Aliidongia dinghuensis: one gene and its partner. Each later gene encodes a partner of the first gene's protein in a complex. Links are inferred from orthologs where the notes say so. Each region holds a gene or a part of one and is shown on either strand. Other genes may lie near its edges.

Region 1 (5,250 bases):
ATGATGCCGGAGCTTGCCGTCCTGTTCGCCGCTATAGAAGCGCATGCGCGCGACGGGCTGGCCGTCCGGTCCTGTTCGCTGCCAGGTGCCGACCTGGCGGAAGCCGAGACAGCCGGTCCAGAAGCGATGGGCGCGATCGAGGTCGCGCACGTTGAGGACGAGGTGATTGAGGCCGCTCGGGGTTTCAGGCTGAAGCGTCATCGGGGTCTCCAGTGAGGGAGCGCCTCGGCCGCGGCAGGAAAGACGTTCCAACGGCATGGCCTCGGCGCCGCCGAACGGTCGAGGCCGGAATGGCATCGTCGGTTCGGGCTTGCGCGTTGGTTGACGTTGAACGCTTACGGTTGCGATCGATTCGCAACGGATGCTGTGTAGCATCCGCCCGCAGCGGTTGACAAGCGATATCGGGCAGCCGTATATAGAAAGAACGTTCTATATGGAGTGGCCATGCGTGCGACGACGGAAGAGGTGCGGGATCGGTTGCTGGATGCGGCGGAGCGGCTCATCTATCGCGATGGCATCCATGGCACCGGCGTCGACACGATCCTCTCCGAGGCGTCGGTCGCCCGCATGAGCCTCTACAACCAGTTCGGCAACAAGGACGGCCTCGTGCTGGCGGCGCTGGAACGGCGCGATCGGCGCTGGATGGTCTGGTACGAGGCGCGGGTGACGGCGCTGGCACCGGCCGGGCGCGGGCGGGTGCTGGCATTGTTCGATGCGCTGGGCGAGTGGTTCCGCGAGCCGGATTTCCACGGCTGCGCCTTCATCAATGCCGCGGGCGAGCTGGCGGACCCGGCGCATGAGGTCCGCCATCTGGCCGCCCGGCACAAGCAGGCGCTCGCGCGCTTCGTTACCGAGGTTGCGGCGGCGGCCGATGTGCCGACGCTCGCTCGTCCGCTGTTTCTGCTGGTCGAGGGGGCCATCGTGACCGCCATGGTCGAAGGCTACCCCGACGCCGCGGCGGACGCCCGCGCCGCGGCCGAGCATATGCTCGCTGCCGGGTGAGGGTTTGAGCCTGTAGTATATCGATCGTTCTATATATAGGAGAATATCGTGCCTGCACCTATCATCAAGCCGCCGTTCACCGAAGAGACCGCCCGCGCCAAGGTCAAGGCCGCGGAGGATGCCTGGAATACGCGCGATCCGGACCGAGTGGCGCTCGCCTATACGCCCGACTCCGATTGGCGCAATCGCGATCGGTTCATCCGCGGCCGAGACGAGATCCGCGCGTTCCTCCGCGAGAAATGGGCGCGCGAGCAGGATTACTATCTGCAGAAAGAGCTGTTCTGCTTCTCCGACACGCGCATCGCCGTCTGCTTCCAGTACGAATGGCACGATGCCGACGGGCAATGGTGGCGGTCCTACGGCAACGAGAACTGGGACTTCGATGCCGAGGGGCTGATGGAGCGGCGCCAAGCCAGCATCAACGACGTGAAGATCGCCGAGGCCGACCGGAAGTTCCGCGGCAAGCGGTAGGGGCACTACGTCATCCCCGCGAAGGCGGGGATCCAGGGTTGCTCCGAAGGCGTTGGCCGATGCTGACACCAACCACGAGCCCCGAGAAGCCGCTCTGGATTCCTGCCTGCGCGGGAATGACGGAGGGATGAAATGAGAAGCCCCGGATGGCGGGACCATCCGGGGCTCTCTGTTTCGCACGCCTCAGCGGTTACTCGATCAGGCGCTTCCACCAGCCACGGCGCGGCGGCGAGGGCGGCTCGACCGGGATCGGCTCGGCGGCTGCCGCGGCCGGTTCGGCTGCTGCTGGTTCCGCCTCGACGGCCAGCGGCGCATCGGCAACCTGGGCCGCCACGGGCTCCGGCTCCGGCACGATCGCCGGTGCCACCGGCGCTTCGGCCGCCGCAGGCTCGACGGCTGGAGGCTCGGCGACTGGGGGTTCGGCGATCGGGGGTTCGGCGATCGGGGGTTCGGCGATCGGGGGCTCGAGGGCCGCCGGTTCGGCGGGAAGTTCGACCGCCGAAGGCTCTGCCGTAGCCGGCTCGACCGGCGCTTCCGCCGCCTTCTTGCGCGGCGCGCGACGACGCTTTGGCTTCTCGGCCACCTCCGTTGCCGGCTCGGCCGGTGCTGCGGCTTCCGCCGCGACCACTTCGGCCGGGGCCTCCGCTGCCGCTTCCGTGGCCTTCTTGCGCGGCGCGCGACGGCGCTTGGGCTTTTCCTCGGCGGCCGCTTCGGCCTGTGCCGCTGCGGGCTCGGACGCGATCTCGGTCACGACGGGCGCCGCAGCAGCCTCGCCCGACGGAGCCTCGACCGACGGAGCCTCGACCGGCTCGGCCGTAACCGGTGCGGGCGCTGCCGGTTGGTCCTCGCCCCCTTCCATGTCGAACAGCGGCTCGCGACCGTCGCGGGCGAAATCGAGCGCGGAAGGATAAGCGAGCGGATCGTCATCGGCCGGATAGCCCGCTTGAGGCGCCGCCGAACCGGTCTCCTCGTCGCGCCGCCGCCGGCGGCCGCCGCGCTTGCCGCGCCGGCGACGCTTGCGCTCGGCATCGGACACGCCGTCATGGCCCGCGGCCTCGACCGGCGCCGGTGCGCCCTCTGCTTCCTCGCCGTCGGCCGCTGCTTCGTCCGGGCCTTCGGCGCCCTCTTCCTCGTCCTCGTCGGCGCTCTCCTCGCCGTCTTGCATCTGCGCCTGCTCGTCGCCGCCGCGCCGCCGCTTGCGCCGCCGCCGCTTGCGCCGCGGGCGATCCTCGTCGCCGCCGGCCTCGGCACTCTCGGCATGCTCGCCGACCGCGGCTTGCTCGCGGACCTCGCCCTCGGCCTCGGCGGCCTCGTCGAGCCCTTCCTCGATATATTCCTCTTCCTCTTCCTCCGGCACGGGGGTCGCCGTCGGCATCGGCAGCGCGTCCAGCTCCTGCTGGGTGAGCGCGCGCACGCGCTCCAGCCGGAACGCCGGCGGCACCAGCGTGTCGTCCTGCAGGACCATGACGCGGAAGCCGTAGCGCTGCTCGATCATCGACAGCGTGTCGCGCTTCTGGTTCAGCACATAGAGCGCGATCGGCGTCGGCACGTAGATCGCGATCTCCGCGGTGCGGCGGCGGATGCCTTCTTCCTCGAGCGCGCGCAGCACGACGAGCGCCGTCGATTCGGTCGAGCGGATCGTCCCGGTGCCGTTGCAGTGCGGGCAGACCTGGGTCGAGGCCTCGATCAGGCTCGAGCGCAGGCGCTGGCGCGACAGTTCCAGGAGGCCGAACGGGCTGATGCGGCCGAGCTGGATGCGCGCCCGGTCGTTCTTCATCGCCTCCTTGAGCTTGCGCTCGACGGCGCCCTGGTTGCGGCCGTCCTCCATGTCGATGAAGTCGATGACGACGAGGCCGGCCAGGTCACGCAAGCGGAGCTGGCGTGCGATTTCCTCGGCGGCCTCGAGGTTGGTCTTGGTCGCCGTCTCCTCGATGTTGCGCTCTTTGGTCGAGCGGCCGGAGTTGACATCGATCGAGACCAGCGCCTCGGTCGGGTTGATGACGATGTAGCCGCCCGAGCGCAGCTGGACGACCGGGTTATGGATCTGGTCGATCTGGGCGTCGACCTGGAAACGGTGGAACAGCGGGATCGCCGGGTCGCGATAGGGCCGGACGCGTGCGGCATGGCTCGGCATGAGCATGCGCATGAATTCCTTGGCCGTGCGGTAACCGTCCTCGCCCTCGACCAGCACCTCTTCGATGTCGCGGCTGTAGAGGTCGCGGATCGCGCGCTTGATCAGGCTGCCTTCCTCATAGATGAGCGCCGGCGCCGACGACTGCAGGGTCATCTCGCGGATCTCGTCCCAGAGCCGCAGCAGATACTCGTAGTCGCGCCTGATCTCGGCCTTGGAGCGCTCGCTGCCGGCGGTACGGACGATGACGCCCATGCCCTCCGGCACCTCCAGCTCCTCCATCAGCTCCTTCAGGCGCCGACGGTCGGTGGCCGAGGTAATCTTGCGCGACACGCCGCCGCCACGGCCCGCGTTCGGCATCAGCACGCAATAGCGGCCGGCGAGCGACAGATATGTGGTGAGCGCCGCACCCTTGTTGCCGCGCTCCTCCTTCGTCACCTGGATCAGCAGGATCTGCCGGCGCTTGATGACTTCCTGGATCTTGTAGGTGCGGTAGTGCCGGGTGCGCGGGCGCGTCTGCACTTCCTCGAAATCGTCGCCGCCCACGGTCTCGACCGTGATCGGCGCCTCTTCCGTCTGCTGGATGTGGCTGGCGTGCTCAGCCTCGGAGACGGCGCCTTCGACGGTTTCGACCGTCGTTGGCGTCGCGATATCCTCGACCGTCGCCTCTTGTGCCGGATCGAACGGGGCCGGATCGAACGGTACGGGCTCGGTCACCTGGACCGCATAGACGGCGCCGACGGCGATGCCATCGGTCGCAGCCTGGGCCGGCGGCTCGTAGGCGGCCGGCGCGGGGGCGACTGGTGCGGGGGCGTCCGGCGCGAGAGTGACCGGCGCGGGCGCCGACTCGAAGTCGGGCTCGCCCGCCTCGGCATGCGGCGTGTGGCCGTCGTCATCCGGCTGCTCGGCATGCTCGTGGCGGTCGTCATACCCGTGCCGGGCGTCATACCCGTTGCCGTCGCCGGGCTCGTCCCCGTCGTGCTGGTCGTAGTGTTCCTGCCGGTCGTGGTGTTCATGTGCGTCCGAGGCGGCGGACTCGTCGTGGCCGTGCTCCTCGTCATAGCGCTCGGCCGCGAGCATCGCTTCGCGGTCGCCGATCGGGATCCGGTAATAGTCCGGATGGATCTCGCTGAAGGCGAGGAAGCCGTGGCGGTTGCCGCCGTATTCGACGAAGGCCGCCTGCAAGGACGGCTCTACCCGCGTCACTTTCGCGAGGTAGATGTTGCCCTTGATCTGTTTCTTGGTGGAAGTCTCGAAGTCGAATTCCTCGAGACGGTTGCCGTTGAGAACGACGACCCGGGTTTCTTCGGGATGCGTCGCATCGATCAGCATGCGTCGTGCCATCAGGCATGTACTCCGGAGCACGGCCGGTCTCACGCCGTGCGAAGACCGGCGTGGCAGCGCGCTCTCGTTTGGCCGGGCCGGCGGAACCCTCGAAAACATCCTGCCGAACGGCGATCTTATGCTCGCCATGGCTGGGTTCATCGGGTCCCCGCAATCCGGACGAATTCGCCGAATCTGGCCGCGGGGGTTTCATCACAGGATCCTCTGGAGATCTACGCCCCCGCCGGAACCCGGTCGGAGCGCTAAGGGCCGCATCCGACGATCGGGCATTCCGGGGCGACGTCGCCGTTTCGATCTCGTCG
Region 2 (4,085 bases), on another replicon or contig:
CTTGCCGCGCGAATAACCGCCGCTGCGGCCCGTGAGCTCGGCCATGACGCCCTTCGGGTCCATGCCGCAGGCCAGCATGTGGCCATGGTCGCGATAGCTCGTGATGATGCCGTCGCCGAGCCCGAGCGCGTTCTGCATGCCGACCACGACCGCTTCCTGCCCGATGTAGAGGTGGCAGAAGCCGCCGATCAGGCCCATGCCGTACATCTGGCCGGCCTTTTCCTCGAACCGGCGGATGAGCAACATCTCGCGGTAATATTTAAGGAGCTGTTCGACCGAGGGGGTCTTGGCCTCGCCGGCGGCGGGCTTCGTTCTACGCTTCAGGGCCATCTACTGCTCCACGCGCATCGACAGATAGGGCGCCGGAATCGCCCTCAGGCGTTCCGGTTCTGAGGCCGACCATAGTGCGGCGCAACGGGAATGCCAACCAACTTCCGTTTAATTGTTTGTTTTGCAACGCAAAAACAAATTTAACCAACTTTTGGTTAAGCTGCTGGAAAGGCGAAAAAAGACGGCACATGCCCGCCGAAAACGCGCGCATCCGACACACGAAATTCACATAGAGCATCCGGGGGCGATGACAAGGGCGCGGGGAACCCGGCACCATCAGGAAGCGAACAAAAGAGGGATCTCGTGCCTTTGATCAAATGGCTGGCCCTCCTGGGCCTCGTCACCTATCTGGCGGCGCTCGGCATCCTGACGCTGGCGCAGCGCAACTTCCTCTACTTCCCGAGAGGGCCGGCCCTGACGCCAGGCGAAGCGGGGTTGCCACGCGGCGAGGCGACGGCGATCGAGACCGACGACGGCGAACGGCTCCACGCCTGGTTCGTCCCGCCAGCGGAGGGGCGGCCGCTCATCCTCTACTTCCACGGCAACGGCGGCGCGCTTGCCGACCGTATCGTGCGGTTCCGCACCCTGACGGAGAGTGGTGTCGGGCTGCTGGCGGTCGAATATCGCGGCTATCCGGGCTCGACTGGCACCACGACCGAAGCGGGGCTGCATCGGGATGCCGAAGCGGCTTATCGCGATGTGCTCGGCCGCGGTGTGGCCCCGCAACGGCTGATCATCCTGGGAGAGTCGCTTGGCACCGGCGTCGCGGTCGCCCTCGCCGCCCGGCACGAATGCGCGGCCCTTGTGTTGGACTCACCCTATTCCTCAGTCGCCGACGTGGCCGCAGCACACTACTGGATGTTTCCCGTTCGCCCTCTGCTCCGCGACCCGTTCCGCTCCGACCTCAAGATCGGCAAAGTCAGAGCGCCGATCCTTATGGTGCACGGCAGCGCCGACCAGATCATTCCCCTCCGCTTCGCAGAAAAGCTGTTTGCGCTGGCGCCCGAGCCGAAGCGCTTCCTGCGCATCGATGCCGCCGGCCACCTCGCCATGGACAGCGTCCTGCCGCAGGTGCTCGAATGGATTGGGACGACGGTGGGCTGAGCCCGAGGGATTACTTCGGCTGGCCGTCGTTGTTGAGGATGACGACCTCGCCCGGGCCGATCAGGTTGAGGGCTGCACGCGCCTGCTCGTCGAGCAGGTCGGGATCGAGATGCTCCGGCCGCAGCAGCGAGACGCGGTGTGCCGCCTCGAGCCGTTCCTCGTGCACGCGCGCCTGTTCGACCTTCGCCGCGCGGATCTGCTGGGTAAGACGCACCCAGGCGATCAGCCCGCGATCTCCCTCGACCAGGTGATAGGCGAAATAGCACGCGAGCGTGAGGCCGATGAGCGGCCCCACGATCGCATGCGCCTGCCGGCGGAGATGTCGGCGTATTTCCATAACAATGAGAGAATCATGTCTGGACCGGACCGGTCAACTGCGGCATGGCCCAGTGAAGCCAAAATCACTCCAAGAGATTGTCCAAATACTCATCCAGTCATCGTTTGGCTGGATGCGGCCAACCCGAGGTCGAGAGAGTCCGCCTCGGAACCCGCGGTGCGGGCGGATTCCGAAGCGCGACTCGGCGCGGCTCAGCCGCGCAGGACGGAGCGGCCGGCGTAACGGGCCGAATCGCCCAGCAATTCCTCGATGCGGATCAGCTGGTTGTACTTGGCGAGACGGTCGGAGCGCGAGAGCGAGCCGGTCTTGATCTGGCCGCAATTGGTCGCGACCGCGAGGTCGGCGATGGTTGCGTCCTCGGTCTCGCCCGAGCGGTGCGACATGACGGCGGTATAGCCGGCGCGCTGGGCCCGCTGGACCGCCTCGAGCGTTTCCGACAGCGTGCCGATCTGGTTGACCTTGACCAGGATCGAGTTGGCCGTGCCGCGCGCGATGCCGTCGGTGAGCCGCTTCGGATTGGTCACGAACAGATCGTCGCCGACGAGCTGGGTCTTCTTGCCGATCGCGGCAGTGAGCGCCGCCCAGCCTTCCCAATCATCCTCGGCCATGCCGTCCTCGACCGAGACGATCGGGTAGCGCGTGACCAGATCCTCGATGTAGCGCACCATGCCGTCGCTATCGAGCTTCTTGCCTTCGCCTTCAAGGTGATAGACGCCGCTCTTGAAGAACTCGGTCGAGGCCACGTCGAGCGCCAGCACCACATCGTCGCCCGGCTTGTAGCCGGCGCTCTCGATCGCCTTCATGAGGAAGCCCAGCGCCTCGTCGGCCGAGGCGAGGTTCGGCGCGAAGCCGCCTTCGTCGCCGACGTTGGTGTTGTGGCCGGCCGCCTTCAGCTGCTTCTTCAGCGAGTGGAACACTTCGGCGCCGACCCGGATCGCGTCCGACAGGGTGTCGGCGCCGACCGGCATGATCATGAATTCCTGGATGTCGATCGGGTTGTCGGCGTGCGCGCCGCCGTTGATGACGTTCATGAGCGGCACCGGCAGGGTGCGGGCATAGACGCCGCCGACATAGCGGAACAGCGGCATCGACACCTCGTCGGCCGACGCCTTGGCGCAGGCCAGGCTGACGCCGAGGATGGCGTTGGCACCGAGCCGCGACTTGTTGGGCGTGCCGTCGAGATCGATCAGCAGTTGATCGATGCCGATCTGGTCGTCGGCATCCTGGCCGGAGAGCGCATCGAAGATCTCGCCGTTGACGGCATCGACCGCGTTCTGCACGCCCTTGCCGAGATAGCGGGCGCTGTCGCCGTCCCTGAGCTCGACCGCCTCATGGGCGCCAGTCGAGGCACCCGACGGCACGGCAGCCCGGCCGACGCTGCCGCTCTCGAGCGTGACATCGACCTCGACGGTCGGGTTGCCGCGACTGTCGAGAATCTCGCGGGCATGGATGTCGAGGATGGCGGACATCGGTCGGACTCCTTTGGGAGAGGTTTTTCGCAAAAGAAAACGGCCGGAGACTGGATGTCGAGACTGGATGTCGAGACCGGCCGTCAGAGCGTCGGGATCGGATTGGCCTTCGACAAACGGTCGAAGGCGACGAGAGTTTCCAGGAGCGCCGGCATGGCGCGCATCGGCACCATGTTCGGGCCGTCGGAGGGCGCCGCGTCCGGATCGGGATGGGTTTCCATGAACACGCCGGCGACGCCGACCGCGAGTGCAGCGCGCGCCAGCACCGGCACGAAGCGGCGCTCGCCGCCGCTGGTCGCACCCTGCCCGCCCGGCTGCTGCACCGAATGGGTCGCATCGAAGATCACGGGATAGCCGGTCTCGGCCAGGATCGGCAGCGACCGCATGTCGGAGACGAGCGTGTTGTAGCCGAAGCTGACGCCGCGCTCGCACAGCAGGACGCGATGATTGCCGGTGCTCGCGGCCTTCTTCGCGACATTCGCCATGTCCCAGGGTGCCAGGAACTGGCCCTTCTTGATGTTGAGTGCGGCGCCGGTCGAGGCCGCGGCCAGGATCAGGTCGGTCTGGCGCGACAGGAAGGCCGGGATCTGCAGCACGTCGACCGCCTCGGCCGTGGGCTGACATTGTTCCGGCAGATGCACGTCGGTGATGGTGGCGCAGCCGAGGCTCTCGCGGATCTCGGCCAGGATCGGCAGCCCCTTCTCGAGCCCGATGCCGCGCGCCGAGGTGAGCGAGGTGCGGTTCGCCTTGTCGAACGAGGTCTTATAGATGAGGCCGAGGCCGAGCTTGGCCGTCATCTCGACCAGCGCCGCCGCGGTCTCGAGCGCATGTTCGCGCGATTCCAG

Evidence for each region.
Region 2: the proteins of IEY58_RS21230 (region 1) and eno are in contact, whole or in part, in a solved structure (PDB 2FYM), measured with the Escherichia coli proteins. The link is inferred for Aliidongia dinghuensis from one-to-one orthologs.

What each region holds. Positions count from the first base shown.
Region 1 is NZ_BMJQ01000011.1:203,449-208,698, forward strand. Bases 1,464-5,250 are described here. They hold IEY58_RS21230 (Rne/Rng family ribonuclease), read right to left. Parts: upstream 4,949-5,250; coding sequence 1,664-4,948; downstream 1,464-1,663. Other genes in these bases: IEY58_RS21225 (nuclear transport factor 2 family protein), read left to right, coding at 1,464-1,473. Also shown: IEY58_RS21215 (VOC family protein), read right to left, coding at 1-201; IEY58_RS34665 (TetR/AcrR family transcriptional regulator), read left to right, coding at 445-1,002; more of IEY58_RS21225, read left to right, coding at 1,051-1,463. UniProt on the Escherichia coli protein: Endoribonuclease that plays a central role in RNA processing and decay. Required for the maturation of 5S and 16S rRNAs and the majority of tRNAs. Also involved in the degradation of most mRNAs.
Region 2 is NZ_BMJQ01000004.1:457,050-461,134, forward strand. Bases 1,102-4,085 are described here. They hold eno (phosphopyruvate hydratase), read right to left. Parts: upstream 3,241-4,085; coding sequence 1,963-3,240; downstream 1,102-1,962. Other genes in these bases: IEY58_RS10420 (alpha/beta hydrolase), read left to right, coding at 1,102-1,434; IEY58_RS10425 (FtsB family cell division protein), read right to left, coding at 1,445-1,729; kdsA (3-deoxy-8-phosphooctulonate synthase), read right to left, coding at 3,324-4,085. In the rest of the region: pdhA (pyruvate dehydrogenase (acetyl-transferring) E1 component subunit alpha), read right to left, coding at 1-330; more of IEY58_RS10420, read left to right, coding at 634-1,101. UniProt on the Escherichia coli protein: Catalyzes the reversible conversion of 2-phosphoglycerate (2-PG) into phosphoenolpyruvate (PEP). It is essential for the degradation of carbohydrates via glycolysis.